2 regions of the Stenotrophomonas sp. STEN030 genome follow, and region 2 is predicted to be linked to the other one. Evidence: riboswitches for the same ligand, from Rfam matches in the RefSeq annotation. Region 2 holds a riboswitch; the other holds the start of a gene.
The links. Region 2 has a riboswitch for thiamine pyrophosphate ahead of ACVOLR_RS10255 (TonB-dependent siderophore receptor). Riboswitches for the same ligand answer to the same signal wherever they lie in the genome.
Positions count from the first base shown of each region.

Region 1 (16,115 bases), on a different contig from region 2:
AGCGCTTGCGGGTGATCACGTTGACCACAGCAGCGATGGCGTCCGAACCGTAGATGGCCGAGGCGCCATCCTTCAGGATTTCGATGCGCTCAACTGCGCCCATCGGGATCTGGCTCAGATCCTGCATACCGGCGGTGGTAGCGCCCAGGCGCTTGCCGTTCATCAGTACCAGGGTGCGCTGCGCGCCCAGGTTACGGATGTCGACGTAGTAGCCGCCGACGTTTTCGCCAGAAGACAGCGACTGCGAACGCGAGATGGCCGGGGAGCCGGCCGAGGTCAGGTTCTGCAGAACGTCAGCAACCGAGGTGAAACCCTGCTTTTCCAGTGCTTCGCGGGTCAGCGTGACGACCGGCTGCTGGGTTTCCATGTCAGCGCCGCGAATACGCGAGCCGGTGACTTCCAGGCGATCCAGAGTGGTCGCACCGGCAGCAGCTTCCTGCGCCGAAGCAAAAGAGGGGGTCAAGGCAATAGCAATGCCGGCCGGGAGCAAGCCCAACCGCACTGCAGAATTACGAAGCTTCATCAATCTCTCCAAAGAGCTAAAACAAACGACAAAGTTAGCGGTGTGTTAAACACCCCTGAACGTTACGTTCGTAGTGCCACCTTGGTTTTGCGCGAGCCATCCTTAAGCTTTGCCGAGTCTGGCTTCAAGGCTTCCGGCATCTCACGGTACTGGGTGGCCGATGCGCCAAAACGTGCACGAAACGCACGTGCAAAGCTGCAGCAGTTATCAAAACCGCTGGCAGAGGCCACTTCACCGATCATCATGTCGGTATCACGCAACAGCATCGCTGCACGTTCCAGTCGCAACCGCGCCGACAAGGACTGGGGACTCTCTTCATACAGGCTCTGGAAGGTCTTGGACAGGTACCAGCTGGAGAAGTTGGTCAGTTCGGCCAGTTCACCAATGCGTACGACGCGATGGCTGTTGCCTTCCAGATACATGCGTGCACGCTGCATACGGCCAAATACCTGACGCTTGCGGATGCGCGAACGCCCCGGGCAACGCTGCACGGTGCCAGCTAGGTCGCGCTGCAGCGAGGCAAGATGCAACAGCAAGGGGCGCAGCTGATGGATGGTCGCACCGGATGCCTGCGCCTCACGCCATAGGCGCAGCGCCAAGCGCGCTTCGCCCAGACTCATGCGGCCGCGCCCGGTATAGACACTGCAATCGGCCAAGGTTCCGAGCATGCGCAATGCATCGGCATCCAGACTGATGCCAATGCACATGCCATCACGACCAGCCTGGATCAGCGGACGCGATTCTTTTTCAAAGGCAATCCACTCGCGCTGGCGCAAGCGGAACTTGCCTTCCTTGGATTCAACCCATGCGGTGCCACGCAGCTGCAGCCATACCGTGAATACCGTGCCCGAGGTCTGCAGGCTGCCCAGCCGCGCCACACCGACACAGGCTGGCCGCGGGCCATCCTCTACTGGTTTTTCGAACGAAACCGACTGACCACGATCCACCCACGAAACCTGCCGCATGTCGCACACCATCGTTTGCTTTTATTGAGCGAACGTTTTGCCAACTTTGGCGACGATGGTCAGGAAAGTCCGCTGAGAATGCTGCGAATTCTTCCCGATAAGGACTACGAAATATTTCCGAAGCCACTATATCCTACGGCGACAACCACTTAGCCAAGCCCATCACCCGTCGCGGCGCACGTTGCGGAATGCGCATCATCCCGATATCGGTATTGTCAGCGGCGGCCAAGGCAATGAAAACCGCCCTTCCATCCGGCGCCAGGCTCAGGCCGTTGCTCGCACTGAAACGGCTCTTATCCAGACACTGGCTGCTGCCATCAGCGGCGATTGCAGTGAGCCGGCTACTGCAATCCCGGCTGATGTCCAGGTATTCCACGGCGCCGCTGGCAGCCACGGCCCAAGCGCGGTACCGCCAGCGAGTTGGCAGCTCAGCGTGCACGGCCTTCACACTGTCCTGGCTCAAGTCCGGTGCCACCTGCCAAAGCCCGCCACTGGCTAAACGCGTGAACAACACCCGCTGTCCTGCATTGTCGTAACGCACCTGCGACACGCCCTCCAATGATGCCAAGCGTTTCCACGGCTGCTGACTGCGATCAAACAAGGTCAATGCCATCCGCTCATCATCACCGCGCTCAACCACCAGCAACGTATCAGTGGCAGGCCCATACACCGCCTGCAGCGGCTCACGTACAGGCACCGCCAACTTCACCCAGTGACCTTCCTCAGGCGCCACCTCATAAATACCCGGTGAACCATCAGCATCACGCCCGGTCACCAACAGGCGCCGCCCATCGGCAGACCAGTCCATGGGCTGCCGCGCCTCAGGGCGTACCCCTTCGATCATCTGCAGAGACGCAGGTTCATTCAGGCGTGCCCACCACAGTGCAAACGCACCGGAACGGTCGGAGGTGAAAGCCAACTGCGCACCATCTGGCGAGACCATTGGCTGGCCATCACGCGCCGAAGACCCAAACAGTCGCTGCGACGTGCCTGGATCGGCTCCCAGCGGGATGCGGAACAAGCCGTACTGCGGCTGGCTGCGCATGAACGCCAGGTTGCCACCACCACGCGACACCGCGGGGCTCTGTGCGTTGTCAATTCCCATGTCACGCAAGGCGCGCGTCGCCACATCCAAGCGATACAGGCGCGCTTCGCTGTCGATACGGCGGCCGAACACCATTTCATCCGAGCCCAACCAACTCCAACCTCTGATTTCGGCGGCCTCGTCGGTCAAGCGCTGCGCATTGCTGCCATCGGCATCCATCACCCACATGTCGCCCACCTGGGGATTGCGCACGAAACCGATTTTTTTCCCGTCCGCCGAATAGCGCGGCGCATAGTCGAAATCGTCGGCCCCCATCTCGTACTGCAACGATGACCAGCGTCCTGAGGCCAGGTCCAGACTGCGGATGCCGCGGCTCGCATAACGGCCGGTCATGGAACCAAACAACAGACTCGCACCGTCCGGCGCCCAGTCAAAGCTGAGCATGTCGGCACCGTCGCAACGCGTGGCGCGGCGCAAGCCGTTACCGGTCGCCGACACTACCAGCACCTCGCAGTCGCCCTGCGCGAGGAAGCGCGCAAAGGCGATATTGCGGCCATTTGGTGACCACACCGGGAAGCGGTCCGAGGCCCCGGCGGGCGTCACCAGCAGCGGCGTGGCGGTCGCGTTGCTTACACTCTGTATCCACAAGCTGGAGCTGTTGTCCTTCTCGCGCGCGAACACAACCAACGCACCATCGGGTGAGAGTGAAGGATTGACCTCAACGTCTTCGCTAGCGGTAATCAGCCGATACGGGCGCGCAGGACTGCCCACCACCCGATTGCCCTCGACAACCGTAGCATCCGCCTGCGAAGGCGTACCACGCCCCCACAGCAACCATGCCATCACCAGCGTGCTGAGCAACAAGGCAATGCCGATTACCAGCAGGCCATAACGACGCACCTTGCGACGTTTGTAGCGTGCTGATTCGCGCGTGTCCGCAGACGCTGGATCAGCGACTGCCGCGTCAGCGCTCTCGAGCGCATCAACAATCGCAGTTTCCGGACTCGACTCCCAAACCACCGCGGCAAGCAGTCGATATCCTGTCTTGGCGATGGTTTCTATATAAGGTGCACCCTCACCGGCCTCGCTTGCGGCAAACGTCTTGCGCAGCTGGGTTACCGCCTGGGTCAGCACGTCATTGGTCGGCATGGTGTCCGGCCAGACCTCGGCAAACAGCTCGTCGCGTGTCACCACCTGCCCCGGCCTGCGCGCAAGCGCCAACAACACCCCCACCGATTTGGGTGTGAGCCGCTGGATCTTGCGTGTCCCTGGCAGATGCACCTCACGAGAGGAAAGCACCACCAGACACTCACCGACGCGCAGTCGGTCAGAGCTTGGTTTTTCGGTGGGGTTCATTGCCATCGCGGTCTTTCAAAATCGCTGGCGGACACCAATCCTGTGTCCAGCTTTCCGGGTCCAAACCCTTACAAGCCGCCAAATTCCGCAAAAGGCATCAACGCACAGAGCAAATGTTTTATCTGGAACAGATATTACTCTAACGAAGTTCCCCACGTGCCAAACGTGGACGACATCAGGCTCTCTCTCGCCGACGAAATTACATAATCAGCTACATGATTCGCGCCTTCTGGCGCGTTTTTTTTATCTAGCGTTCAGTTTTTTCTGCCTTGTAGATGGTCAGGCCAACCAGCCGTGAAACCACCAACGCAACGTACATAACGCCTGCAAACTGCTCCAGCATCACCAACGCACGTGCCTGTGGATGCACAGGAACCACGTCACTCAGGCCTACCCCTGACAACAAGCTGAAGCTGAGATAAAGCAACTCGACCCAGCTCCTGAAATCACCCTCGCTGGTGGCGACAAAACTGCCTGGATAGACGTGTTGGCATACTGAATAGGCAAACGCGAATGCCCAAGCCAGCAAGGTAAAAGTGGCGCCGGCGGCAAACAGCTCATCGCGGGTCACCTTGTGGTCCTGCAGCATGTAGGCAATCAAGCTACATGAGGTATAGAAATACAGCAGGCTCTCGAATGCCTGCGCTACCGCGATCAGCGAATGGCGCCCCAACAATGCACCGGCGACCGAGAACACCACCGCCGGGATCGCCAGCGTCAACGCCAGCCACAACAGCAGCGGGCTACGCCGCACCACCCATACCGCCAAACCCAGCACCAGCATGCCGAACGCGCCGAACAGCGCGCGTCCGGCCGGCATGTGTTCCATCGCAGGGTAGAGCAGTACACCGAGCAGCTGCACCGCCAGCAACCATGCCGACGGGTGCCTGCGCGCCATCACGATCCACCTCAAGCGCGAGTGCATACGCATCCTTTCATTGCCAGTGCCGAGCGGTGTAGTTGATCCAAAGCCCGCAGGCGCGGAGCTCAGGGGGTCGGGCTAGCTGCCATCCCGGCGCGATACGGATAGGTGGCAAAGATCGCTGCCACCGCCGCATCGATCCGCTCGCCACGCTGTTCCGGCTTCAGCCGTCCGACTGTGCCGACCGCAACGCCTTCCCAAACCAGTTGCTTCTTCCGCACATCCACCACGTCCACGTTCAAGGTGCCTTCCGTGTACTGACGTACATCAGTGCGGTCGCGCCAGTACGGCACGGCAACATAACCGCGGGCGCGATAGCTGTAGTAATAGTCGTAATCCACTTCCGGCATCGTGGTGACCTGGGTCTTGTCCTGCATATAGGCGTTGAGGTTCACCCACAGGTCCGGATTGGCTTCATCGAAACGGTAACCGCGTGACTCCATCTGCGCGCGCACCGCCGCGCGGATGCGGTTGCTGGTGATGGTGGTATAGCCGTGCTGCTCAAGCGCCAGCGGGCTGAAGAACGCGAAGCTGCGGTAGCTCGAAAAATCGGCAGTAGGATCTGCCTGGCTGGCGACGCGCGGGGTGCTGGCGCAGGCGCCCAGCAGGAGCAGCGTGGACAAGACGAAAAGCAGAGAAACAAAGCGAAGTTTCATGATCTACCCCTGGTGTGGACGGCTGCACGCTAACACGTCCGTACCCGTGCTGGCGTCAATCAGCGGCCGGGGCACCCGCGTGGATGCCCGGCCCCGACTCACCGGCTTATTCGACCCGGTAGACCTGCGCGCCCTGCTCGCGGAACTGCGCCGATTTCTCGGCCATCCCGGTCACCAGCGCCTGCGCCTCATCCACCCCCTGCTCGGCAGCGTACTCACGCACATCCTGGGTGATCTTCATCGAGCAGAAATGCGGGCCGCACATCGAGCAGAAGTGGGCCAACTTGTGCGCGTCCTTCGGCAGCGTCTCATCATGGAATTCCTTGGCCTTCTCCGGATCCAGACCGAGGTTGAACTGATCTTCCCAACGAAACTCGAAGCGCGCCTTGCTCAAGGCGTTGTCACGGACCTGTGCGCCCGGATGGCCCTTTGCCAGATCGGCGGCATGCGCGGCGATCTTGTAAGCCATGATGCCGTCGCGCACGTCCTGCCGGTTGGGCAGACCCAGGTGTTCCTTCGGCGTCACATAGCAAAGCATCGCCGTGCCATACCAGCCGATCATCGCCGCACCGATCGCACTGGTGATGTGGTCGTAACCCGGCGCGATATCGGTAGTCAGTGGCCCCAACGTATAGAACGGTGCTTCACCGCACTCCTGCAGCTGCTTGTCCATGTTCTGTTTGATCAGCTGCATCGGCACATGGCCGGGGCCTTCGATGATGGTCTGCACATCGTGCTTCCACGCAATCTTGGTCAGCTCGCCCAACGCTTCCAGTTCACCGAACTGCGCCGCGTCATTGGCATCGGCAATGCAGCCCGGGCGCAGGCCGTCACCGAGACTGAAGGAGACGTCATACGCCTTCATGATCTGGCAGATATCTTCGAAGTGTGTGTAAAGGAAGTTCTCCTTGTGATGTGCCAAGCACCACTTGGCCATGATCGAGCCACCGCGCGAGACGATGCCGGTAACGCGCTTTGCCGTCAGCGGCACATGCCGCAGCAGCACGCCGGCATGGATGGTGAAATAGTCCACGCCCTGCTCGGCCTGCTCGATCAAGGTGTCGCGGAAGATCTCCCAGGTCAGCGCTTCAGCGCGACCATCGACTTTCTCCAGCGCCTGGTAGATCGGCACGGTGCCAATCGGCACCGGCGAGTTACGCACGATCCATTCGCGCGTCTCATGGATATGTTTGCCGGTAGACAGATCCATCACCGTATCGCCGCCCCAGCGGATCGCCCACACCAGCTTCTCCACTTCCTCGGCGATACCCGACGACACCGCGCTGTTGCCGATGTTGGCGTTGATCTTGGTGAGGAAGTTGCGGCCGATGATCATCGGCTCGCACTCGGGATGGTTGATGTTGTTCGGCAACACCGCACGGCCACGCGCAATTTCATCGCGTACGAACTCCGGCGTGATGATCTGTTGGATGTTGGCACCAAAGCTCTGCCCCGGATGCTGCGCAAGCAGACCGGCATCACGCACCGCGTCCAGTCGCTGGTTCTCGCGGATGGCGACGTATTCCATCTCAGGGGTAACGATGCCACGGCGCGCATAGTGCATCTGGGTGACATTGGCAGTGCCGATGGCACGCCGGGGCAGCGTGCGGCCGGGGAAACGCACGGCATCGAGTCTGGCATCGTGCTGGCGACCACGACCGAACTCTGAACTGAGCCCGGCCAACTGCTCGGTATCGCCGCGTTCCTCGATCCAGGCGCTGCGCACCGCCGCCAGCCCAACTGCCAGATCGATATTGGCCTGTGGGTCCGTATACGGGCCGGAGGTGTCATACACGGTGACCGGATGATTCTCTTCGCCGCCAAACAGGGTTGGTGTGCGGGTCAGCGCGATCTCACGCATCGGCACCTGCAGGTCCGGGCGCGAGCCCCCGACGAAGATCTTGCGCGAACCGGGTATCGGCCGGGTCACCGACTCGGAGAGTTGCTGGGCCTGTTGCTGCAGGCTGGGCTGTGCGTTCATTGGCATTCGTCCTGTCTATCCACACGCGAAGTGCGAAGGCCACGCGAGGGATTCGCATGACGGAACGAAGCGAAGGCGTACGCCAGCCGGTCCTGGCCCATTGCGGGCACATCGACTGGCGGCACACGAAGCTTCCCTACGCCGGTATGAGCCGGATCAGGTTCGAAGGGTATGTCTCAACCGTGGCCCAGTGGCCGCGGTACCCCCGCTTCGGGCGTCATTAGACCTGCAATCGACGAGAATGCCAACCCGGCGGGAACGAGGATTGGCTAGCTGCGGGTACAGCCGTCAAGCACATGACCTCACAGCTCACTAACGTAATCGTGACGTGCCATTCAGTAGCATGCTGCTGCGGCTGGTTCCCAATGACTGCCTTGCGGCGCTTGCCGCTCCCCCTTTCCCGGCCCGTTGCCATCGTGCACGCCGGTTGTCCTGCAAGCTCTGGCTCGCTCCCCTCAATCGCTTATTTGATCGGAGAAGCTCCTCCATGGTGTTTCGTGTCTCCATCGCACTGGTCGCGCTGCTGGTGCTGATTGCTGGCCTCGCGCCAGGCCCCTTCAACGACGTGGTGCAGGCCGCGCTGACCCAGGTTGTGCGCGGGGCCGGCTGGATGTACCTGCTGATCGTGTTTTTGACGCTGTCGTTCCTGCTGTATCTGGCGTTCGGGCGCTTCGGCAGCCTGCGCATCGGTGGCGAAGACGCCGAGCCGGACTTTTCCCGTGCAAGCTGGCTGTCGATGCTGTTCGCCGCTGGCATGGGCATCGGCCTGGTGTTCTGGGGGGCGGCCGAGCCTGTATCGCATTTCGTCACCCCGCCGGAAGGCCTGACGCCGCAAAGCATGGATGCCGCCCGTGCCGCGATGCGCTACTCATTCTTTCATTGGGGCCTGCACCCGTGGGCGATCTATGCGCTGATCGGGTTGGCAATGGCCTGGTTCCAGTACAACCGCAATGGCCGGGGTCTGATCAGCGACATGTTGCAACCGGTCATCGGCCGCCATCATCGTGGCTGGGTCGGCAAGCTGGTGAACATTGCCGCCGTGGTAGCCACTGCCATCGGTGTCGCCACCACGCTGGGGTTCGGCACCATCCAGATCGCCGCCGGCATGCAACGGGTGTTCGGCGTGAGCGCAGGCGTGCCACTGCAGATGACCGTCATCGCCATCGCCTTCGTGCTCTACATGATCTCCACCACCAGCGGCGTGGACCGTGGCATCAAGTGGTTGTCCAACTTCAATCTGGCGTTGGCGGCGTTGCTGCTGGCCGCAGTGCTGGTGCTCGGCCCCACCGGCTTTATTTTCGATACCTTTACCACCACGCTGGGCTCCTACCTCAACCAGCTGGTGACAATGAGCCTGCGCATGTCGCCCTTCTCGGGTAGCACCTGGGTCGCGGACTGGACCATCTTCTACTGGGCCTGGTGGATCGCCTGGGCGCCGTTCGTGGGCGCGTTCATTGCGCGGGTGTCGCGCGGCCGCAGCGTCCGCGAGTTCGTGGTCGGGGTGGTACTGGCGCCAACCCTGCTCGGTTTCCTGTGGTTCTCGGTGTTTGGCGGCACCGCGCTGTGGGCGCAGCTGTTTGGTCAGGCCGATCTGGTCCAGGCGCTGGGCAATGGCTATGAAACGGTATTGTTCACGCTGTTCGACAGCATGCCGGCCTCGTTGCTGCTGTCGGGCTTGGCGCTGGTACTACTGGTCATCTTCTTCGTCACCTCCGCCGATTCTGCGGTACTGGTGCTGGCCAGCATGTCCACCGATGACGCCGGCGATCCTCCGTTGTCGCGCAAGCTGGTATGGGGCATTGCCATTGCACTGATCGCTGCGGTGCTGCTGCTGGCAGGCGGTCTTGAAGCACTGCAGGGCATGATCACCATTGCAGCATTGCCATTCGCGTTGTTGATGGTGCTGGTGATGATTTCGCTGTACCGGGTACTGGACGCCGAGCACAACCGCCAACGTCGGCTCGCACAGCGCGCGCGACACATGATGGAGGCGTGGATCGAACGCGAGCAGGCAGCGCAGGAAGAAGCACGCATGGCCGCAGAAGCAGACACCAACGCCGACCCCTGACTACAGACAATCGGCGGCGTCCCGGAGTTGCACTCAAGTTCAAAGCGCCCTCCCCTTTGGCTCTGGCCGACGGATGGGCGCAGTTACAGCACCGCTTGCTCAGCAACGAGCCTTAATAACCCGCAGCCTGCCCATCCTTGCGGCTTTCCGAAGCGCCATAGTAAACGCCGCTCTCCGGATCACGCATGATCGCCTGATAACCACCATAAGGACCGTCGGCAAACACCACGCGGTGGCCCTTGCGCATCAGGCTGCGCACCGTCTCATAGGCAAAGCCGGTTTCAAGATTGACCTCGCCGCCGTCACTCATCGCCGTGGCCTGCCCGGTCGGCTCGGTGGAGCCTTCATGCTGGATCCGCGGTGCGTCGCCGGCCTCCTGCAGGTTCATGCCGAAATCGACCAGGTTCATCACGATCTGCGCATGGCCTTGCGGCTGCATCGCGCCGCCCATCACACCAAAGCTGGCGAACGGCTTGCCGTCCTTGGTGATGAAGGCCGGGATGATGGTCTGGAACGGCCGCTTGCCCGGTGCATAACCGTTGGGGTGATCTTTCTGCAGCACGAACATCTCGCCGCGGTCCTGCAGGATGAAGCCCAGCCCCGGCGGCGCCATGCCGCTGCCCATGCCGCGATAATTGGACTGGATCAGTGACACCATCATGCCGTCGGCATCAGCCACGGTCATGTAGATGGTGTCGCCCTGCTCCAACTGCCTGGGCGTGCCCGGCTGCACTTCCTTCAAGGCCTTGTCCATCGAGATCAGCGCACGCCGCTGTGCGGCGTACTCTTTGGAGATCAGCCGCTGTACCGGCGCAGGCGAGAATGCAGGGTCCGCGTAGAAGCGTGCGCGATCGGCGAAGGCCAGTTTCTTGGCCTCGACGAACAAATGGATATGTTCTGCCGAGCCAAAGGGAATCTTCGAGAAATCGTAGCCTTCCAGCACATTGAGGATCTGCAGCGCGGCGATACCCTGGCTATTCGGCGGCAGCTCCCACACGTCATAGCCACGGTAATTGCTGCTGACCGGATCGACCCACTCGCCTTGGTGAGCGGCCATGTCCTCGTAGCTCAGATAGCCGCCATTGGCCTTGAAGTAGTCACCAATGCTGCGGGCGATGTCGCCTTTGTAGAATGCGTCGCGGCCGCCGTCGGCAATCTGCTGCAAGGTGTTTGCGAGATTCGGATTACGCCACATCTGCCCCTTGCGCGGCGCGTGCCCATCGATGGTGAATTGCTCCTTGAAGCCTGGATACTGCGACAGCTTGGGCACCGAGCGATCCCAGTAGTAGGCGATGACCTCCGATACCGGATGCCCTGCGCGCGCATAGGCAATTGCCGGCGCCAGATTCTCCGCCATTGGCTTGCGACCGAAGCGCTCGTGCAACGCGAACCAGCCATCCACCGCGCCGGGTACCGACACCGGCAGTGGTCCGGTTGCTGGAATTTCCTTCAAACCGCGCCGCTGCAACTCCGCCAGCGTCAGCGAGCGCGGCGAACGGCCCGAGCCGTTGTAGCCATGGAGCTTTTGCGTCTTCGGGTCCCAGACAATCGCGAACAGGTCGCCGCCAATGCCGTTGCCGGTAGGTTCCATCAAGCCCAGCGCAGCATTTGCGGCGATAGCCGCGTCCATCGCAGAACCGCCGCCCTTCATCACGTCGAGTGCGATCTGTGTGGCCAGCGGCTGCGACGTGGCCGCCATTGCATGCGGCGCGATGACTTCCGAGCGGGTGGCAAATTCATGCCCGGTGATACGGTCTGCGGCAAACGCCGTTACCGGCACAGTAGATAGAGCAAGCAACAACGCGGTACGCAGCATGGCGGGCAACCAACAAGGGAATGGCTGGACGATAGCCCAGCCACCGCAACGACGCACGTCTTGCGCGTGCGCCTCGTGCTGCACTCCCCGTCATCCAAGTGCTCGAACCAGCCAAGCTGGACCACAGGCATCGGACAGTCTTTGTGGGAGCGGCGTCAGCCGCGATGCATAGACATCTTCAGATGAAGCGGTTTGAGCAAGCTCAGCTTCGCGGCTCACGCCGCTCCCACAGACAAACAGCAGGCCCGCAGATCACCACTGGCAACCCAGCCCTACATCCGCGCAGACGCCAATCCCATCAAGCCAGCTGCCTCGTGTCCGCCGCTGGGCGCGCTACTGATCTGCTCCAGCAGGCCGCGCGTCTCCTGGCCTGGATCCAGACCCAGCTCCTGCCGCAGTACCGATTCGAATCGCTGGTAGACAGTGAGCGCCGCAGCACGCATGCCAGTGCCGGCATGGGCGCGCATCACCCGCCGGGTATGTGCCTCGTTCCAGGGATCAAGCTGACTCAAGGCACTGGCCAGCTGTACGGCAGGCTCCCAACGCGCTGCATCCAGCATTTCATCGCAGCAGCGCGCCGCCGCATCAAGCAGCTGCGCGTCCAGCAATTGCCGGGTGCTGGCCAGCCAGCTTTGGAAGTTGGAATCGGCAATATCCTCCATTCCATCCAGGAACACCCGCTGCTCGGCCATCAGGTGAATCGACTCACACGGCATCTGCTGCAGCAGATCGACATCGAACAGTGGCTCACTGCCACGCATCAGACCAACCGCCGAGCGCTCGATGCGCAGCCTGCGCTCCCCCAATGCCAGGCTGCAGAAGCGATTGAGGTTGCTCAGCACCTGACGCAGGTTGGTCAGGGCGCTGGTCTCACCCAGGTTTGGCCACAACAACGCCGCCAGCGCCGTCCGCGAATGCATGCGGTTGGACTCGATCGCCAGGTAGCCGAGCAGGGCCCACCCCTTCCGATAGATCAGCGGTGCAGGTAGGCCAACCCCCTGGCCCATCAGCTGCACCAGACCTGGCGTCAGCTCGCCGCTGGGTCCGTCACAGCGGTGCACGCCTGCACACGTGATGTCCTGTCCTGTTAACTGCATCATGGCTTCCATCCTCCGGCAGGCCCAGAAAAGAGCCTCTTACTTCCTAAACCGGCAAAAGCGGCGCGATCCAATCACCACCGGGCAATATTTTTCTCCCGCGCCAATCCAAGCTTCCGGATTGGCCCGAATCCGCGCAATCCAGCCTCAGCCGTTGATTGAACATGTAGGTTTCAGCCGCAACCATGCCGCCACGGCGGGGCTTACGCACCGAATCCAGAAAATCACACCTGCAAGCGTTGACACGCACCTACCTACGGTGGTTATCTCGACGAATGCTGCAACGCCACAACACCACCGCCAACACGCTTTCGACCCCGGCTCACGCCGCGGCGTCGCTGCTTGTACTCGTACTTATTACCGAACCTACAGGGGCGGGGCGAGCTGGCGCGTAGCAGAAAATGCCAGATTCGAACAAAGACCCCGCACCGGCCCCGGCGCGGGGTTTTTCGTTTCCAGCTTCTATTTCATCTGAAACCATGTATCCGACCCCAGACACCTCCAACAAACACACCGCCAACGCCGCCTGCCGCAGCGCTGCGACCTGCATGGTGCCTGCCCCGCCCGCCCCGGCCGCTGCGTCCTGACGCAACGGCCGTTTTTATTTCTGCCTGACTCTCTTCATTGCAAGGAAACCAAGCACCATGAGCACCAACGAACTGCCCCAGATCAAAATCGCCGTCGTCGGTTACGGCAGCCAGGGCCGCGCCCATGCCATGAACCTGCGTGAATCCGGCTTCGACGTGGTTGTCGGCCTGCGCGCCGGCGGCCCCACCGAGGTCAAGGCCCAGGCCGATGGCTTCACCGTCAAGAGCCCGGCCGAAGCGGTCAAGGACGCCGACCTGGTCGCCGTGCTGACCCCGGACATGGTGCAGAAGAAGCTGTACAACGAGGTACTGGCCCCGAACATGAAGCAGGGCGCCTGCCTGCTGTTCGCGCACGGCCTGAACGTGCATTTCGGCATGATCGAGCCGCGCGCCGACCTGGACGTGGTGCTGGTCGCACCCAAGGGCCCGGGCGCACTGGTGCGTCGCGAGTACGAAATCGGCCGCGGCGTACCGTGCATCTACGCGGTCTACCAGGACAAGAGCGGCAAGGCCGAGCAGTTCGCACTGGCCTATGCGGCTGGCCTGGGCGGCGCCCGCGCCAACATCATCAAGACCACCTTCAAGGAAGAGACCGAAACCGATCTGTTCGGCGAGCAGGCCGTGCTGTGCGGCGGTGCTTCCTCGCTGGTGCAGGCCGGCTTCGAAACGCTGGTGGAAGCCGGTTACCAGCCGGAAATCGCTTACTACGAAGTGCTGCACGAACTGAAGCTGATCGTCGACCTGTTCTACGAAGGCGGCATCACCCGCATGCTGGAGTTCATCTCCGAGACCGCGCAGTACGGCGATTTCGTCAGCGGCCCGCGCGTCATCGATGCCTCGGTGAAGGCACGCATGAAGGACGTGTTGACCGACATCCAGAACGGCACCTTCACCAAGAACTGGGAAGCCGAGTACGAAGCCGGTCTGCCGAACTACAAGAAGTTCCAGCAGGCCGACAAGGAACACCCGATCGAAAAGGTTGGCAAGGAACTGCGCGCCAAGATGGTTTGGCTGCAAGGTCAGACGGCGTAAGAACGTGCCGGCGAATCGTCCAGCGCAACATCCCGTGTCCCGCGCCAAGCGCGGGCCACGGGGCATGCACGCTACGGTCGCAGCCAGGTTCCATCCCGCGGTCCCCCACCCGCAACAGGCAAAGGTCGCTGCATGAACACTTCCACCCCCGCTGCGCCCCGTAACGGCGCACGCTGGCTGACGCAGGCCCTGGAAGCCGAAGGCGTGCAAACGCTGTTCGGCTACCCGGGCGGCACCATCATGCCGTTCTACGACGCATTGGTGGACTCCAGCCTCAAGCACATCCTGGTACGACACGAGCAAGGCGCCGCACTGGCCGCCAATGGCTATGCCCGCGCAAGCGGCAAGGTAGGCGTATGCGTGGCCACTTCCGGCCCGGGTGCGTCCAACCTGGTCACCGGCATTGCCGACGCCATGCTCGACTCGGTACCGATGGTGTGCCTGACCGGTCAGGTCGCTACCCCGCTGCTGGGTACCGATGCGTTCCAGGAACTGGATGTGTTCGGCATGACCTTGCCGATCGTCAAGCACAGCTGGTTGGTGCGCAGCGTTGATGAGCTGCCGCACGTGGTTGCCGAAGCCTTCCGTGTCGCCCGCGAAGGGCGGCCCGGTCCGGTGCTGATCGACCTGCCCAAGGACGTGCAGTTGGGTGATGCCTCGCATCTGCCCGAGCACGTGCCTGCATCGGTGGATCCGGTACCGGCACCGTCAGCCGAACGCCTGGCTGCTGCGGTGGAAATGATTGCCGCGGCCGAAAAACCCGTGATCTACGGCGGTGGCGGCATCGGTCTGGCCGATGCGGTTGGCGAGTTCCGTCATTTCGTCGAAAGCTCCGGCATTCCGACCGTGCTGACCCTGCGCGGCCTGGGTGCATTGCCGGCCAATCATCCGCAATACCTGGGCATGCTGGGCATGCACGGCACCCGCGCCGCCAACATGGCGGTGCAGGAGTCGGACCTGCTGATCGTGGTCGGTGCCCGTTTCGATGACCGTGCCACCGGCAAGCTGGCTGAGTTCGCCCCGTTCGCCCGCGTCATCCATCTGGATGCCGATGCCTACGAAATCTCCAAGCTGCGCGCGGTCGACATCGCCATTCCCGGCAACGTCAAAACCGGCCTGCAGGCACTGACCAGCATCCGCAGCAGCTGCAACAGCTGGCGTGCACGTTGTGCCGCCAACCGTGAAAAGTTCGCCGCCCGCTATGACGCCCCCGGCCATGACATCTATGCCCCGGCGCTGCTGAAGCGGCTGAGCGAAGTGGCACCGCCGGATACCGTGATCGCCTGCGATGTCGGCCAGCACCAGATGTGGGTGGCGCAGCACTGCCGCTTCAATCACCCGCGCAATCACCTGACATCCGGCGCGTTGGGCACGATGGGCTTCGGCCTGCCGGCGGCGATGGGCGCGCAGTTCGCCTGCCCCGATCGCACCGTGGTGCTGGTCTCCGGTGATGGCAGCTTCATGATGAACGTGCAGGAGCTGGCCACCATCGCCCGCTGCCGCCTGCCGGTGAAGATCGTGCTGCTGGACAACTCCTCGCTGGGCATGGTCCGCCAGTGGCAGGAGCTGTTCTTCGCCGAGCGTTACAGCGAGATCGACCTGTCCGACAACCCGGATTTCGCCGCGCTGGTGCAGGTGTTCGGCATCCCCGCCACCCGCATCACCCAGCGCGCGCAGGTTGAAGATGCACTGGCCGCCATGCTGGATACGCCCGGCCCGGCGTTCCTGCATGTGTCCATCGATGCACGCGCCAACGTGTGGCCGCTGGTGCCACCCAACAACGCCAACAGCACCATGCTGGACAGCAACCCAGCCCACGCCAAGGCAGCGCAGGAGAGTTCCAATGCAATACCGGCTTGACCTGGTGCTGAAGCCTGCCGAAGGCGCGCTGGTGCGCGTGATCGGCATGGTCGAACGGCGCGGCTTTGCCCCCAGCAACATCGCCGGCAATCGCAATGCCGACGATGCCGGCCGCTGGCACGTGCAGATGGACATCCATGGCACGCGCCCGCCGGAAACCCTGTGCCACCAGCTGCAGAAAGTCTATGACTGCGAATCCGTGCAACT
Region 1 covers NZ_JBRREB010000020.1:36,249-52,363, reverse strand. The annotation lists gene ACVOLR_RS08930 (TonB-dependent receptor domain-containing protein) at 1-523, opposite strand, end outside; gene ACVOLR_RS08925 (helix-turn-helix transcriptional regulator) at 586-1,488, opposite strand; gene ACVOLR_RS08920 (winged helix-turn-helix domain-containing protein) at 1,622-3,889, opposite strand; gene ACVOLR_RS08915 (ion channel) at 4,137-4,820, opposite strand; gene ACVOLR_RS08910 (DUF4136 domain-containing protein) at 4,877-5,434, opposite strand; gene thiC (phosphomethylpyrimidine synthase ThiC) at 5,574-7,448, opposite strand; TPP riboswitch at 7,564-7,665, opposite strand; gene ACVOLR_RS08900 (BCCT family transporter) at 7,936-9,516, shown strand; gene ggt (gamma-glutamyltransferase) at 9,629-11,332, opposite strand; gene ACVOLR_RS08890 (AfsR/SARP family transcriptional regulator) at 11,605-12,432, opposite strand; gene ilvC (ketol-acid reductoisomerase) at 13,074-14,048, shown strand; gene ilvG (acetolactate synthase 2 catalytic subunit) at 14,181-15,908, shown strand; gene ACVOLR_RS08875 (ACT domain-containing protein) at 15,892-16,115, shown strand, end outside.
Region 1: it holds a riboswitch for thiamine pyrophosphate, as region 2 does, so the genes downstream of both, thiC (phosphomethylpyrimidine synthase ThiC) here and ACVOLR_RS10255 (TonB-dependent siderophore receptor) in region 2, are expected to answer to the same signal.

Region 2 (16,115 bases):
CCTGGTTGCTGCTCGACATCGATGCACGCCAGTTCCAGGTCACCGGCATCTCGATGCAACCGGAGCAGTCAATACCATTGCTCTGGCTTGCCCTGGCCGCATTGGCCCTGCTTTGCCTAGCCACCAGCCTCTACGGGCGCCTGTGGTGCACCTATGCCTGCCCGCAGACGGTGTTGACCCGCCTGTTCCGCAGATTGACCCGCCTGACCGATTTCAAAGGCAGGGCGAAGCCACTGGGAACACCGCTGCGGCACGCGTTGTGGGCGGCAATCTCGCTATGGACTGGCATCAGCCTTGTGGGCTACTTCACGCCTATCGCAGAGCTGGCGCACGGCGCACTCACACTCACGCTCAGCGGCTGGGAATTCTTCTGGATCAGTTTCTACGGCCTGGCCACCTGGGCAAACGTGGTGTATCTGCACGAGCAAGTCTGCAGCTATCTCTGCCCTTACAGCCGCGTGCAACCGCTGATTGCCGATGCACGTATGCCCTGCATCCAATACAACGCGCCGCGCGGTGAGCCGCGTGGCCAGCGCGGCCAGGACAACGCCAGCGTGCTGCACCGATCACGCGGGCTGCTCGATGCAACCACCGCGGCCGACTATGTATTCCGCGCCGCCCACCCGGCCATTGCCGGCGCCATGCCCAAATTCAGCCCGGTCCATCTGGGCGACTGTACCGACTGCGGCGCCTGCGTTGCGGCCTGCCCGATCGGGCTTGATATCCGCAATGGCCGCTCCAGCAGCTGCATCGAATGCGGCAACTGCATGGATGCCTGTGACGATGCGATGGCCAGCAAGCACTACCCGTTGGATCTGATCCATCGCGCGCGCCCAGCTTGCGAAGAAGGCGATGCCAGCGCATCCAGATTGCGGATCAAACCATTGGCGTTCGCCGGCCTGATGCTGCTGTGCATCGGCTTGGCGATGTTCACGGCCGCGAGCATCTAGCAAGGCATGCCCGTAGGAGCGGCGTGAGCCGCGAAGCTGACCTTGTTTGAACCCTCGGCATCCGTGCCATCTGATGATCAGCCTACTTCGCGGCTTACGCCGCTCCTACAAAAGTCTCGTACCGGGTGTCGCTACACTAGCCATGCATGCATACCCTTGAAGATCTGAAAAGCGGCGCACTCAGCGGTGCCCAATCTGTTCGACTGGTCAATCTCGGCCTGACCGAATTCCCGCAGGCGCTGTTCACGTTGGCCGAGACGCTGGAAGTGTTGGATCTCTCCGGCAACCAACTCACCTCGCTGCCTGATGACCTGCGGCAGCTGCACAAGCTGCGCATCCTGTTCTGCTCCAACAACCCGTTTACGCAATTGCCTGTTGCACTTGGCGAGTGCGAGCAGCTCGAGATGGTCGGCTTCAAGGCCTGCGCGATTACGCAGGTATCCGCACACAGCCTGCCTGCACGGCTGCGCTGGTTGATCCTGACCGACAACCGGCTTCGTGAGTTGCCAGCGGCGCTTGGCCAGCGGCCACGACTGCAGAAGCTGATGCTTTCCTGCAACCAGCTCACTGCCCTGCCCGACCTCAGTGACTGCAAGGCACTGGAGCTGCTGCGGATTGCCAGCAATCACTTCAGTGAAATTCCAGCGACATTGCTTACCTTGCCGAATCTGGCCTGGCCGGCATTGGCCGGCAATCCGCTGACTGCGGATGCCGAACACACCGCATTGGCGGATGCGCATCACCATGCCATCCACCACGACGACTTGGAGATTGGCGAGCTGCTGGGTGAAGGGGCGAGTGGGCACATCCATCGCGCCACACGCAAACACAGCAACGAAACGATTGCCGTCAAAGTATTCAAGGCGGCATTTACCAGCGATGGGACGCCGCAGTCAGAGCTGGCTGCAGGGCTGGTCGCAGCCGGGCACCCGAACCTGCTCACGCCACTGGCTGTAGTTGAAGGGCACCCTCAAGGGCGATTGGCAGTGGCGATGCCCTTGCTTTCCTCACAATACGTCAACCTTGCCGGCCCGCCCAGCCTTGCCAGCTGCACGCGCGATGTCTATGCAGCGGATGCGCGCTTTTCGCCCGCCATCGCCGAACGCCTGCTGGGCTGCGTCCGCGCGGCGCTCACCCACCTGCATGCGCAGGGCGTGCTGCATGGCGACCTGTATGCCCATAACATCCTGTGGAACCCTGCCACCGGCGAGGCAGTACTGAGCGACTTCGGCGCAGCGATGCTGATTGGCGCGCTGCCACCTGCCCAACGCACACAGCTGCAGGCAATCGAGTGGCGTGCATTTGCGCACCTTGAAAATGAAATCGCGGCGCGCATCGGCAACTGACAGCCGGCGGGCATGTGGCGTGATGCGCCAGGCCCTTTCCGGGTTGACGTACAAACCAGTGCGCAAAATTCTGGGGGCGCCATTGACGCGGCGCATCATGGAGATAGCCCAGACGCGGGTGCGTTACGGCTACCAGCGCATCCACATCCTGCTGCGTCGTGAAGGCTGGCCGATCAATAGCAAGCGCGTGCATCGGCTGTACAAGCTGGCAGGGCTGAATCTGCGCTCAAAGCGACCGCGGCGGCGCAGGGCCGCTGCGGATCGATTGGATCGACCCGTACTCACCGCTCCCAACCAGAGCTGGAGCATGGATTTCGTTAGCGATGCGCTGTTCGATGGACGCCGTTTTCGATCGCTGACCGTGGTCGACAACTTCAGCCGCGAATGCCTGGCCATTGTCATGGGGCAGAGCCTACGCAGCGAAGATGTTGTCGAAACGCTGGAACACCTGCGGCAGGAACGCGTTTCACCGCGCCGGGTTCAGGCGAATAATGGGCCTGAATTCATCAGCATCGCTCTGGACAAATAGGCATACGATCACGGCGTTACGATCGATTTTTCGCGCCCTGGCAAGCCGACCGTTAACGCCTTCGTCGAATCTTTCAATGGTTCATTCCGCGACGAATGTCTGAACGTGCACTGGTTCCTGCCCCTTGACGACGCCCGCCAGAAGATCGAAAGCTGGAGAACCGACTACAATCATTTCCGTCCGCATTCGTCCCTGGGAAATGCCGCGCCAGCGCAGTTCGGCGACGCATTTCGGACAGCCCCAAACACGCCGATTTTTCTACCCTAGATCGGCTCAAGATTTGGGAGGCCGCCAGTAGGACTGCAAGGCAAAAATGCACAGGCATCACCTGCGCATTCGCCAAGAAGAGGTCATTGCGTTAGAAGCTTTACCTTCTGAGAATCAAACTCTTCCTGCGTCAGCACTCCCTGCTCTTTCAGCTTCAGTAGTTTAGCTAACTCATCCGCCACTGACGACGACGGTGTACTTGTTGATGGAGTGTTCCGGGGCTCTGCCTCTGCAAGCACCTCTTCCACATAAGCCGGGCGAAACTCACGATCCAACGTGAGGCTTATTGTCGCTCCATTCCTCGTAAGCTCGACGGGATATGTTGCGGAACTGGCCGCCTTCTCTGTGGCAGCCAGGTATTCGTCGTCATTTTTGAACCTGCGGCCTGCGACTCGAGTCACTACATCTCCGACAACGATCCCGGCTCGCATCGCGGCTGAGTCTGGCCGTACCCCAGTGATTCGCATAGCTCCGTAGCGGCCTTGTTGCGTGGCTTCGACGTCAACCCCCATGACTACATGATTCGGAAACGTTGTCCCCACCGGGAATTTCCCGCCGGCGGCCCCCATGAAGCCCATGATGCCGTTGTGGAAATCGGCCCCCGAAAAATCGACCCGCTGGATCTGACCGAACGCCATTTGCGTCTCCATCCATCCGGCAGCCTGCACCCTCGAAATCCCGGCGTTCTCGCTAATGTTGAAACGAAAGAATCGCTTGGGCGGCGTCGAGTAGCTGTTGCCCAGTAGCAGTTGGCCCATAATTGACTGCCCGGTGCTCAAGGGTGAGTCGCAGACAACCGTTGTTTCGTTGGATGATACGACTGTCCATCGCAAATCCATGCAACGCCCGGATATCTTCCCGGCTACTTCCGCGGCCTTTCCTGAGAAGAACATTTCGGTACTCCCCGACGGAGTAACCGCAAATAGGTCATTTGCGAATCCAGCAGCCGGAGTAGTCCCTAAGACGCAAAGCGCCATCAACCTTAACTTAATCACCTCTTCCCCCCCTGGACAAGTGACAATGATCTGGCCGCTCATACTAATGGGTCCCGAACCAATAGCGAACTGTGCCACCCATTCCCCCCCTCCCGCACGCCGGGGCAGGTCTGCAGGCCTGCGCTCTTTAGATCAAAACTAAACCTGCCGACCCTTCCTCACGCAACGACCGGCTGAACACCCGCGCCGCATCTTGCTCCGCCTCTACAATCCGGGTCAGCAGCCAATCGACAACACCTGACCAACCTTGGCGATACGCAGACTCGCTGACCCCCATGGCCGCGGCTCGCTCGCGATTGCTCAAGCGCTCATCTTTCATGTAGCCCATCGCTACGGCAGCAATCTGCGGCATGCGCTCTTCCAGCCTCTCCGGAAATAGCTGCTCGCGGGCCAGGGCAGCGCGCGCCTTCAACGCGCCCAGATTGCGACGAGTCTGCTCGCCTGGATCCCGCTCGAACTGCGCGATGCAGTCGGTGATCCCCCAAAGAGTCCGGGCGTCGATAAAACTGCGCGACCGGCGATTGCGCTCCTCCAGTGCCAATCAGGTTATCCCGTGAAACACGCGAACTATGTCCGCGCGGCTCGGATCAGGCCCGTACAGCGGCGCCATCGGCCGTGTAGGCCGAGTAGCCCCGGGGAAGCAAACGCAATGGGTTTGTCGGGAGCTCGCCTTGGGCCGCGAGCCAGTCCAGCGCGCGGGACTGGACACCGACCTGGTGCCGAAATGTTGATGGCGACAGAGTGTGGGCACGCTTCATCGAGGCGACCCATTCGGTTACCCAACAGAACGTGAGGTCGGCCATGGCCATTTCTATCAGAAGTCGCGACAACACAACCGGCAGCAGCTTGGCATCATCGACGGAGATGGCCTGTTTACTGCAGCACTCCGACACGCGACCGCGGAGGCGCTTGGGATCGGTCTTTGGCGCTACGAACTCCTCCGGCACCACTCCCCGATCGAGCAACGCTTCCAACCTTGCAACGTACTCATCCCCCTCCTTCTCCACCCCAAAACTGAGGTAGATCGGCTTGGGAAGCAGCCCTACCCCGCCCACGATGTAGTGCTAGGAGTCCCCCCGCTTTCGTTTTGTCGCCATGACCTTCCAGCAAACTCGCGTACAGGCACTTTAGGTATGCTGACGTGAGTTTGCCACGCGAAAACGAGTCGCAAACGGGACATCTCGCCCCGGAATGCGGATATTTCGCGAAAGGCCCAGAAATTACGAAAAACAAAAAAGCCCTGATTTCTCAGGGCTTTTTGCTTACTACTTGGAGGCCTGGGTCGGAATCGAACCGGCGTACGCGGATTTGCAATCCGCTGCATAACCACTCTGCTACCAGGCCAAACAATTGCACCGCCGAAGCACTACACCGCCTCGACATGAAAAGACCCCGCTGCGGGGGCCCTTTCCGATTTGGAGCGGGAAACGAGACTCGAACTCGCGACCTCAACCTTGGCAAGGTTGCGCTCTACCAACTGAGCTATTCCCGCGGTGTGGGGCGAATGATACAGACTTCGGCAGGGGCACGCCAGCGCTTTTTAACAATTCCTTTCACATGGGTTGTTTGACTGTCTGCGCTGGATCTGCAACCCCTGTAGAACCGAGCCATGCTTGGCTGGGGCTTTACCGGGAAGGCCCTTGCCGAGCATGGCTCGGCACTACACCGGGAAGGCCCCCTTGCCGAGCATGGCTCGGCACTACACCGGGAAGGCCCCTGCCGAGCATGGCTCGGCACTACATTCAGCAGCCTTGGCGGGGCTGGCGTACCATCGCGCCTCCCTCGTATCACCTGTCCTAGCCTGTTCCGATGACCCAGCAATCACACCGTGTGCAAGGCCTGAACAATGATGAGGTGGCCGCCGACTGGCCCGCCATCAATGCGACCGAGCTTGCCTGGTTGTGCCATTACTACCCGCAGCTGGACGCTGGCAGCACCCTGCTTTGGCACAGTCCGCGACCGATGTCGGCCGCAGCTATTGTTCAGGGCTCGCACAGCAAGGTTTTCGTCAAACGGCACCATCGACTGGTCCGTAGCGCTGCTTGCCTGCAGGAAGAGCATCACTTCATCACCCACCTCGCCAAGGCAGGGGTGCCGGTTACCCAGCTCCTGCATGGCCACGATGACCAGACCGCCATCGAACATGGCGACTGGACCTACGAGCTGCACGCCGTGGCCGATGGACAGGACCTGTACCGGGATGCCCCATCGTGGACGCTGCTGACCGAAGTCGAACGCGCGCGCGCTGCCGGCCGCATGCTGGCCACCCTGCACCGCGCCTCCTCCAGCTATGACGCGCCCCAGCGCAGCACCCACCTACTGGTCGCACGTGATGAGCTGATCCGTGCGGAAGACCCGATCGCGGCCCTCAAAGCCGATCTCTGCAACCGACCCGGTCTGGCCTGCTACTTGTCGCGCATTCCTTGGGAGCAACAACTGCAGCACAGCGTCATGTCTTGGCACATCGGCCTGGCAGCACGCCTACAGGCCGAACCTCGGCTCTGGGCACACAACGACTGGCATGTCTCCAACCTGCTGTGGGGCCATGGTGAGAATGCGATGGAAGTCAGCAGCGTGCTCGACTTCGGCCTGGCCTCCCCCACCAGCGCCCTGTTCGACCTGGCCACGGCGATCGAGCGCAATGCCATCGCCTGGCTGGAACTGGAACGCGGCGCCGAGGCGGTACGTGTCGAGATCGCATTGGCCTTGCTCGAAGGCTACCGCGAGGTAGCGCCCTTGTCGGCTGAGCGGGTACACCTGCTGGCCGACCTGCTGCCAATGGTGCATTTCGACTTTGCACTGTCTGAAGTCGAATATTTCGAAGGCATCACCGGCTCCACCGCGAATGCCGATGTGGCCTGGCGGCCGTTCATGCTGGGCCACCCCGAATGGTTCGCCAGCGCCCCCGGCCAGGCCTTGCTGCAGTCGCTGCACGCCGCTGCCTGAAGCGGCCCGACTCGCAAATCATTCGCATTTGTAGTGAAATGGCGCCCTGAAGCGGGGGTGCCTGGATTTGCCAGGCTGAGAGAGTCCCTTGGAACCTGATCCGGTTTGCACCGGCGTAGGGAGCTTTGAGCAGCAGCCGTCGCGCCGTCATTGGCGCTGCGCATGCGCGCCTTCGCTTCGTCTCCCTTGTTGCCTGAAGACGAATCGAATGAACCGCTGCCTGCGCCCCACGCTGTTGTCTCTCGCCCTGAGCGCCGCCCTGCCGCTGTACGCCAGCGACACCGGCCTTGATGCTGCTGCCGAACACTCCCCGACCGAACTGGCCGCCGTACGCGTACAGGCCCGTCAGCCGGAAGCAGACAATTCCCGCGCCAACAGCTTTGGCAGCGGCGACTGGAAAAGCACGCCGGCATCGATGAACGTGCTGGACCGCGACTTCCTTGACCACCAACAGGTGCGTTCGCTGTCCGAGCTGGCCAGCAATGACGCCTCATTGGGCGACGCCTACGCCCCGGTCGGCTATTACCAGAACGTCGCCATCCGCGGCTTCGCGCTGGACACCGCCACCGGCTACCGCTTCAACGGCATGTCGATTGCCGGTGAACAGCGGCTGGCGCTGGAAAATCTGCAAGCCGTTGAAGTGCTCAAGGGTGAAGCAGGTCTGGCGGCCGGCGTAATGGCGCCGGGCGGCATCATCAACTACGTCGGCAAGCGGCCGGCCGAAGTACGCACCGTCACCCTGGGCACCGACAACGAAGGCTCGCGCTACGCCGCCATCGACGTCGGCCATTGGCTGACCCCGCGCATCGGCCTGCGCTTCAACGCAGCGTGGGACGACAGCGCTTCCTATATCGAACATGCCGATGGCCGCCGCAATTTCTATTCACTGGCGACCGACTGGCTGATCGGCGAGCGCGGCAAGCTCGAAGTCGACGCCAACTACCAGACCAGCGCGCAGCGCTCGGCCTCCGGCTACCAGCTGCTGGGCGGACGTGAACTGCCGACCGGCGTGGACCGTGAGCAGTTGCTCGGCTATCAGCCGTGGCAGAAGCCGGTAGGCATCGCCAGCACCAACATCACCGCACTGCACACCTACGATTTCAACGCCAATTGGCAATCGCGCATTGCCGTCAGCCACAGCCGCACGGTGATCGACGACAACGTCGCCTTCGCCTATGGCTGCTACTACGCCGCGCAATGCGCCGATGGCAGCGTGCCCGGCAATTACTTCGCGCCTAACGGCGATTACGACATCTACGACTACCGCAGCCCGGACGACACCCGTCGCAACCAGGAACTGCGCGCCGAGCTGCGCGGCAGCTTCGACACCGGCAGCATCGGGCATCAGCTGACCATCGGTGCTGACCGGTTCCGTCGCACCGTCGACAAGCGCCGCAACGTCAACGAGTACGTAGGCACGGTCAACATCCATGACAAGCAGCTGCCGGTATTCGAGCCCTCGCCGCTGATGCCGGGCGCGTCCGCACGTCGCCTGGACAGCCGCCAGACCGCGGTATTCGCACTGGATCGCATCCAGCTCAATGAAGACTGGCAGTGGCTGGCCGGCGGCCGCTACGTGCGCCTGGACGAGCGCGCCTACGACAAGCGTGGCAACCCAGAACGTCGCAGCCGTCTATCGCGCTTCCTGCCGCAGACCGCGGTGATGTGGAAGGCCAGCGACAGCATCAATGCCTACGCCAGCTATGTCGAAGGCATCTCGCTCGGCCAGGAAGCACCGTTCTGGACTGCCAATGCCGATACCTTCCTGCCGGCAGTGCAATCGCGCCAGCTCGAAGTCGGCGTGAAGTACGCCAGCAGCGAGCAACTGACCCTGGGCGCTGCACTGTTCCGCACCACCCAGCCGTACCAGTACGCAAAGCCCGACGGCAGTGATGTCGGCTACACCTTCGTCGAGCAAGGCAAGCAGGCCCACGTCGGCTTGGAGCTGACCGCAAACGGCCAGCTCACCGATGCACTGCAGATCACCGCCAGCGCCAGCGTATTGCGGGCGCGTGCGCGCGACACCGGCACGCCGAGTTACGAAGGTCACCAACTGGTCAACGTGCCCAAGCTGCGCACCAGCGTGCATCTGAGCTATGCGCTGCCCTTCGTTGAAGGGCTGGACCTGACCGGCGGCTGGCGCTACGCCTCGGCCAATACCGCGCGTGCTGATGGTGCAGTTCGCGCACCGAGTTACAACGTGTTCGATGCCGGCCTGGGCTTCCAGCATCAATTGCAAGGCCACGCAGTGAACTGGAACCTGTCGGTGGACAATCTCTTCAATCGCTTCTACTGGCGCGATACCGGCAGCAGCATGGGCGATTACTACCTGTTCCCGGGCGCACCGCGGCAGGCACGCGTATCGGTGAGCATCGCACTGTGAGCGGCGCAACGCTCGAATGGTCGGCCGCGCTATGCAGCATCCTCGGCGTCTGGCTGATGGCACAACGGCGGATGGTCGCCTGGCCGGTCGGCCTGTTGTCGGTGGCGCTGTACGCACTGGTGTTCGCCGAAGCCAAGTTGTACTCGGACACGCTGCTGCAGCTCGCCTTCGCCGTTTTCCTGGTTTACGGCTGGGTCAACTGGCGCCGCCACGCCGCCGACGAAGGCAGCGTGCGCATCGTGCCCCTGTCACGCAGCAAGATGCTGCGTGATCTGGGCATCGGCCTGCTCGGCGGCATCGCCCTTGGTGCCGGCATGCACAGCTTCACCGACGCATCGCTGCCGTGGCTGGACGCGATGCTGACCGGATTGAGCCTGGTCGCACAGTGGTGGCAGGCACGCCGCCACACCGCCACCTGGTGGCTGTGGATCGTGGTCGATGTGGTCTACGTGGGCGCCTATATGTTCAAGTCACTGCACGTGACTGCGGCGCTGTACGTATTCTTCCTCGGTCTTGCCGTGATCGGGCTGCGTGCATGGAGTGCGGCTGCCAACTCCCCAACCACCGAACCGCTCCCGCACGGCGCGCGCTGAGCGATCCTTCGCATCGCCACTGCTGCCGTTGCCGGCAACAGCTGGCTGAAGGCAAATTGCAGACAATAAAAAAGGCCCCGTCAGGGGCCTTTTCTCACCTGCAGATTTCACATGGAATCTGCAGGTCATTATCTGGAGCGGGAAACGAGACTCGAACTCGCGACCTCAACCTTGGCAAGGTTGCGCTCTACCAACTGAGCTATTCCCGCGGATTGAATGCGGCGCCTGAAAAACAAGCAACCAGCATTCGAAGATGTATCGCAAGACTGGAGCGGGAAACGAGACTCGAACTCGCGACCTCAACCTTGGCAAGGTTGCGCTCTACCAACTGAGCTATTCCCGCAGGCTTGCTACATCTATTTACTCATCTACCCATAAACCGCGTGGAAAGATGTTTGAAACTGGAGCGGGAAACGAGACTCGAACTCGCGACCTCAACCTTGGCAAGGTTGCGCTCTACCAACTGAGCTATTCCCGCTTGGGAGGCGAAATTCTACATGCATTGGCCACAGTGTCAACAGCCTGTTCACTTTTTAACCGCACCATTGCGCGCAGCTTTTTCATCTTCACGCAGGCTCGGCCAAGCCGCACGCAGGTACTGCAGCGCAGACACCAGAGTCAGCAAAGCCGCGATGGCCAACATCCAGTCACCAATATGGAAAACCGGTTCACCCATCCAGATGGTTTTGTACGAGGTATTGGGCGACACCGAGTACAACAGGCACAGCAACGCCACCATCTGCGCGGTGGTCTTGACCTTGCCGATCATCGCCACCCGCACCTTGGCGCGCTGGCCGATCTCGGCCATCCACTCGCGCAACGCCGATACTGCGATTTCACGGCCCACGATCACCGCCGCCCAGAACGCCATCCACGGCGTCGGATGCCCCTGCACGATCAGGAACAAGGCCACCGCCACCATCAACTTGTCCGCCACCGGGTCCAGGAATGCCCCGAACGCCGAATGCTGCTCGTACTTGCGCGCCACCCAGCCGTCCAGCCAATCGGTGATCGCCGCCAGGCCGAAAATCGCCGCCGAGGCGAAGTTGGTCCAGGCATAGGGCAAGTAGAACACCAGCACCAGCACCGGGATCATCATGATCCGCAGCAATGTCAGCCAGGTGGGGATGGTCAATTTCATTACAAACTTACTCCGCCGCCGGATCGGGTACCGACAGACCATGAAGGTTAGCGTAGATACGCGCAGCGAGGGCATCATTGATGCCTTCCACGCGGGCGATTTCAGCCTCACCTGCCGCCTTCAAACCGGCAATCCCGCCGAAATGCTTGAGCAGGCTGGCGCGCCGGCGCGGGCCGATACCGGGAATATCTTCGAGTTTGCTGGTCATGCGCGCCTTCTGGCGACGCCCGCGATGGCCGGTAATGGCAAAGCGATGGGCCTCGTCACGCACCTGCTGGATGAACTGCAGGGCCGGTGACGCCGCGCCGGGGCGCAGCTCGCGACCATCAGGCAGCACCAGCGCTTCGTGGCCGGCGCGGCGCTCCACGCCTTTGGCCACTCCTACCAGCATCACCCCTTCCACGCCGAGGTCAGCCAGCGCCGCCTGTGCCTGCGCCAACTGTCCGGCGCCACCGTCGATCAGCAATACATCCGGCAACACCCCGCCCTCTTCCACCGCACGGCGGAAGCGGCGGTCGATGGCCTGACGCATGGCTGCGTAATCGTCGCCCGGCTCGATGCCACTGATGTTGTAGCGCCGGTACTGCGCGCGCACCGGGCCGGCAGCATCAAACACCACGCACGAGGCCACCGTGGCCTCACCCATGGTGTGACTGATATCGAAGCACTCCACGCGCTTGACCGGCTCGGCCAGACCCAGCATCTGCCGTACCGCTTCGCTGCGCGCCTGCTGCGCACCAGCGCTGTCCATCTCGGCGACAAGGGTGATCTGCGCATTGCGGCTGGCCAGTTCCACGTAGCCGGCGCGTTCACCGCGCACGTTCCACTTCAGCGCCACCTTGCGCTCGGCCGAGGCACTGAGCGCGGCTTCGATCATCTCCGCATCCGGAATCTGCCGATCCAACAACACTTCAGCCGGCGGCTCATGTTCGACGTAATACTGCGAGACAAACGCTGCCAACACTTCCTCGGCACTGTCTTCGCCATTGGTACGCGGGAAGAACGCGCGCGTACCCAGGTTGCGGCCATCGCGGAACGCCAGCAGCATCACGCAGGCGCTGGCGCCCTGGGTTGCGCAGGCCAGCACGTCCAGGTCGGCAGCACGCCCATCCACGTATTGCCGGTTCTGCATGCTGCGCAGTGACGCCACCAGATCACGCAGCCGCGCGGCACGCTCGAACTCCAGTGCATCGCTGGCCTGCTGCATCGCTTGCATCAACTCCTCGGCAAGCTGATCGCTTTTGCCTTCCAGGAACATCGCCGCGCGCCGCACCGATTCGTCGTATTCGGCCTGTGGCACCAGCTCCACGCAGGGCGCGCTGCAACGGCCGATCTGGTACTGCAGGCAGGGCCGCGAGCGGTTGCGAAATACGCTGTCTTCGCAGCTGCGCAGCTTGAACAGCTTGTGCATCAGGTTCAGCGTTTCGCGTACCGCGCCAACGCCGGGATACGGTCCGTAGTAACGCCCGGGCAATGCACGTGGACCGCGATGCAAGGCAATCCGCGGCCATTGCTCACGGGTCAGCAACACCTGCGGGTAGGTTTTGTCGTCACGCAGCGAGACGTTGTAGCGCGGGTTCAGCGACTTGATCAGCTGGTTTTCCAGCAGCAGCGCTTCAGCCTCGGTGCGAGTAACGGTGACATCCATCCGCGCCACCTGCGACAGCATCATCATGATGCGCCGGCTCTTCGGCGAGCCGTTGAAATAGCTGCCTACGCGCTTGCGCAGCGCGCCGGCCTTGCCCACGTACAGCAAGGTGTCATCGGCAGCGTACATCCGGTACACACCTGGTGCGGTGCTCAGTGCCGCAGCGAAGGCCTTGCCATCGAATTCATTGGCAACTACGTCGGTCATCCTTCAATCGGCACTTCACTCAGTTCGCCGCTGAGTGGATCAAAACGCAGCACGGCGTGTGCGTCGGCTTCGGCAATCCAGATCGCGCCTGCAGCCACTGCCAACGCGGCCGGACCATGCAGACGACGCGGCAGATTGACCGTAGACAGGTCACCACCACCCAGACGCAGGGTGCGCAGCGAACCATTGCCGGCATCGGCAATCCACAACAGCGGTGAATCCGGCCCCATTGCCAGGGCCAACGGGTACTGCAGACGTGCACGCAGGCGCGGGCCATCAACATTGCCCGACTCCCACGGCCCCTGCCCGACCAGCGTCTGCACCAGGTCGCCACGCAGCTGTACCGAACGGATCGCCGAGCCCAGCGCATCGCAGACATACAGCGTCTGCTGGACCGCAACCAGACTGCAGGGCTGCGCGAATGCGGCCAGATGGCCACTGCCATCGCGCACTTCCACAGCGCCGGCACCGGCACGCCAGCGCAGCTCGCGCGTGCCCAGGTCATAGCTCCAGATGTGATTGTCACCGGCCATCGCGATATGGACCTGGTTGTCCGCCACCGCCACCGCTGCCGGGTGATTGAGCGGGCTGTCCCAGGGCTGGGCAAGCACGCCGGCACGCGGATCACCGGCACGGCCGTTGCCACACAAAGTGTCCACCTGCCCGCTGATCAGATTGATGCTGCGCAAGGCATGGTTGCCGGTATCGGCCACATACAGGATCTCGCGCACCAGCGCCAAGCCCTGCGGACGATTGAAGGCTGCCTCGCCGGTACCGCCATTGATCAGATCGGCGCTGCCCAGACCGAACTGGCGCAGCACACGGCCATCATGGTTGCACTCAAGAATCCGGTGATGACCGGTGTCGGCCACATACAGGCGATCTGCCGTAGCTACCAGACCGGCCGGGAACAGCAGCGGCAGGCGCGGCTCGGCGTTGATCTCGCGGACGCCGTAGGCGTCGTCGTCCAGCGGACGCACCACGCCTTCACCCAGACTGTTCAAGGCCCGCTCCAGATCACCGGTCGCGCCGACCAAGCGCTCCTGTTCCTGCCCATAGGCATCGAGCATCAGCAGGGTTGGCCAGGACTGCACGTCAAACCGGCGCCAGGCATCCCACTGCGCGTCCAGCACGACGGGCGCGCTGATGCCCTGCCGACGCAGCAATTTCAGCGCATGTTGCGGCTCGCGCTCGAACTCGAAGCGCGGCACCTGCACCACCAGCAGCTGTACCTTGCCAGGGTTGCGTGCCTGCCAGCGCATGACCTCGGCCAGCCGTTGCATGCACCACACCGAGGCGCCGTTTACGAAGGCCAGTACCAGCGGGCGGCCGCGCATGTCCTGCAGGGTCGCAGGCGCTGCGTTCAGCCAGATGCCAGACGTGGGCAGTTCGGTTACGCGGGTTTCGTTCATGCTGGGATTATGCCGGAGTCATCGCGCCGCGACAGGCGGCGCACTGTGGCCTGGGCCGCAGTATCGAGCAGTGCCCAGCTGTGCTCGAAATCTGCCATGTCACCGTAATAGGGGTCCGGCACCACATCGGCCCCGTCAATGCCCGCCCACCGCAGCCACAACACCGCTCGCGCTTCAAAACCGGTCGGCGCCAGCTCCCGGGCATCACGCAGATTGTCGCCATCCGCGCACAGGATCAGGTCGTATTCCTCGAAATCCTCGGCCAGCAACTGACGGGCACGTTGAGCGGAGATGTCCACGCCGTGCTGGCGGGCGCAGGCAACGGCACGTGGATCCGGGCCGCGCCCGGCATGCCAATGGCCCGAAGTGCCAGCCGAATCGACCTGAACCCAACTACCCAGCCCTGCCTCGGCGATCCGCGCACGCAAAGCCCCTTCGCCCATCGGCGAGCGGCAGATATTGCCCAGGCAGACCACCAGCAGCTTCATTGCGCCGCCTTCATCTGCGCCTCGGCGCGGTGCAGGTCTTCCGGGGTGTCGATTCCCGGTGGAAACGGCGCCGGTGACAAGCCCACCGCAATGCGGAAACCAGCCTCCAGCACCCGCAGCTGCTCAAGCGATTCAATCCGCTCCAGATTGCCGGGCGGCATGGCCGCAAACTGCTGCAGGAAACCGGCGCGGTAGCCGTAGATACCGATATGCCGCAGCCACTGCCCCGCCGGCAGCACATCGCGACTGGTAGCGAAGCCATCGCGGTGCCACGGAATCGGCGCGCGGCTGAAGTACAGGGCATCACCCTGCGCAGTCCGTACCAGCTTGACCACATTGGGATCAAACAAGGTCGGGGCATCCTCGACCAGCGTTGCCAGCGTCGACATCGGTGCACCGCTGTCGGCAAGAATCGTAGCGACCGCTTGGATGCCTGCGGCCGGAGCGAACGGCTCGTCGCCCTGCAGGTTCACCACGATCACATCGTCAGCCCAACCGGCCCGGCGCGCGCATTCGGCCAGGCGATCGGTACCGGAGGCATGCGTGGGGTCGGTCATCGCCACATGGATACCGGGCAGCCCCGCTACCGCCTGCGCGATACGTGCATCGTCGGTTGCCACCCATACTTCGCGGGCACCAGCGGCAAGCGCACGGCGCGCCACGTGCAGCACCATCGGCTCCCCGGCGATAAGCGCCAAGGGTTTGCCCGGCAAACGGGTGGAGGCATAACGGGCCGGAATGGCCACCACGAATTCGGGAACAACGCTCATCTCAACTCCTTCCAGCATGCGCAACAACGGCCTGTCTCAGCCGCGGGAAAGCTTACCCAAGCGGTCCAGTAAGGCCACCCAGAATGCCGCCGGCAACTCGGCCTGCAACGGCACCGCGTAGTGCCACGCCGTGGCGAAGCCCTGGCATTTGACTGCGTCTTTTTCGGTCATCAATACCGGCAACTCGCTGCCGAAGGAAAGATCTTCCGCCGTATAGCGATGATGGTCGGCAAAGGCATGCGGCACCACGCCGATATCGCGGCTGCGCAGCATCTGGAAAAACCGCTGCGGATTGGCGATGCCGGCCACCGCGTGTACGCGCAGCCCCGCAAATGCCTTCAAGGGCTTGTCGCGACCGCCCTTCAGCGGCCGCGCCGAATCGATCGACAGTCGCATCGCCCACTCGCCAAAACCAGCGTCTTCCGCCTGGGTGGATGCAT
Region 2 covers NZ_JBRREB010000024.1:35,914-52,028, reverse strand. The annotation lists gene ACVOLR_RS10300 (4Fe-4S dicluster domain-containing protein) at 1-950, shown strand, start outside; gene ACVOLR_RS10295 (leucine-rich repeat-containing protein kinase family protein) at 1,097-2,296, shown strand; partial or broken gene ACVOLR_RS10290 (IS3 family transposase) at 2,301-3,092, shown strand; gene ACVOLR_RS10285 (PDZ domain-containing protein) at 3,176-3,850, opposite strand; gene ACVOLR_RS10280 (hypothetical protein) at 4,215-4,628, opposite strand; gene ACVOLR_RS10275 (hypothetical protein) at 4,675-5,142, opposite strand; tRNA gene ACVOLR_RS10270 (tRNA-Cys) at 5,358-5,431, opposite strand; tRNA gene ACVOLR_RS10265 (tRNA-Gly) at 5,504-5,579, opposite strand; gene ACVOLR_RS10260 (phosphotransferase enzyme family protein) at 5,897-7,033, shown strand; TPP riboswitch at 7,077-7,172, shown strand; gene ACVOLR_RS10255 (TonB-dependent siderophore receptor) at 7,242-9,416, shown strand; gene pnuC (nicotinamide riboside transporter PnuC) at 9,413-10,009, shown strand; tRNA gene ACVOLR_RS10245 (tRNA-Gly) at 10,143-10,218, opposite strand; tRNA gene ACVOLR_RS10240 (tRNA-Gly) at 10,277-10,352, opposite strand; tRNA gene ACVOLR_RS10235 (tRNA-Gly) at 10,412-10,487, opposite strand; gene pgsA (CDP-diacylglycerol--glycerol-3-phosphate 3-phosphatidyltransferase) at 10,536-11,150, opposite strand; gene uvrC (excinuclease ABC subunit UvrC) at 11,158-13,005, opposite strand; gene ACVOLR_RS10220 (hypothetical protein) at 13,002-14,417, opposite strand; gene ACVOLR_RS10215 (low molecular weight protein-tyrosine-phosphatase) at 14,414-14,905, opposite strand; gene kdsB (3-deoxy-manno-octulosonate cytidylyltransferase) at 14,902-15,675, opposite strand; gene lpxK (tetraacyldisaccharide 4'-kinase) at 15,712-16,115, opposite strand, start outside.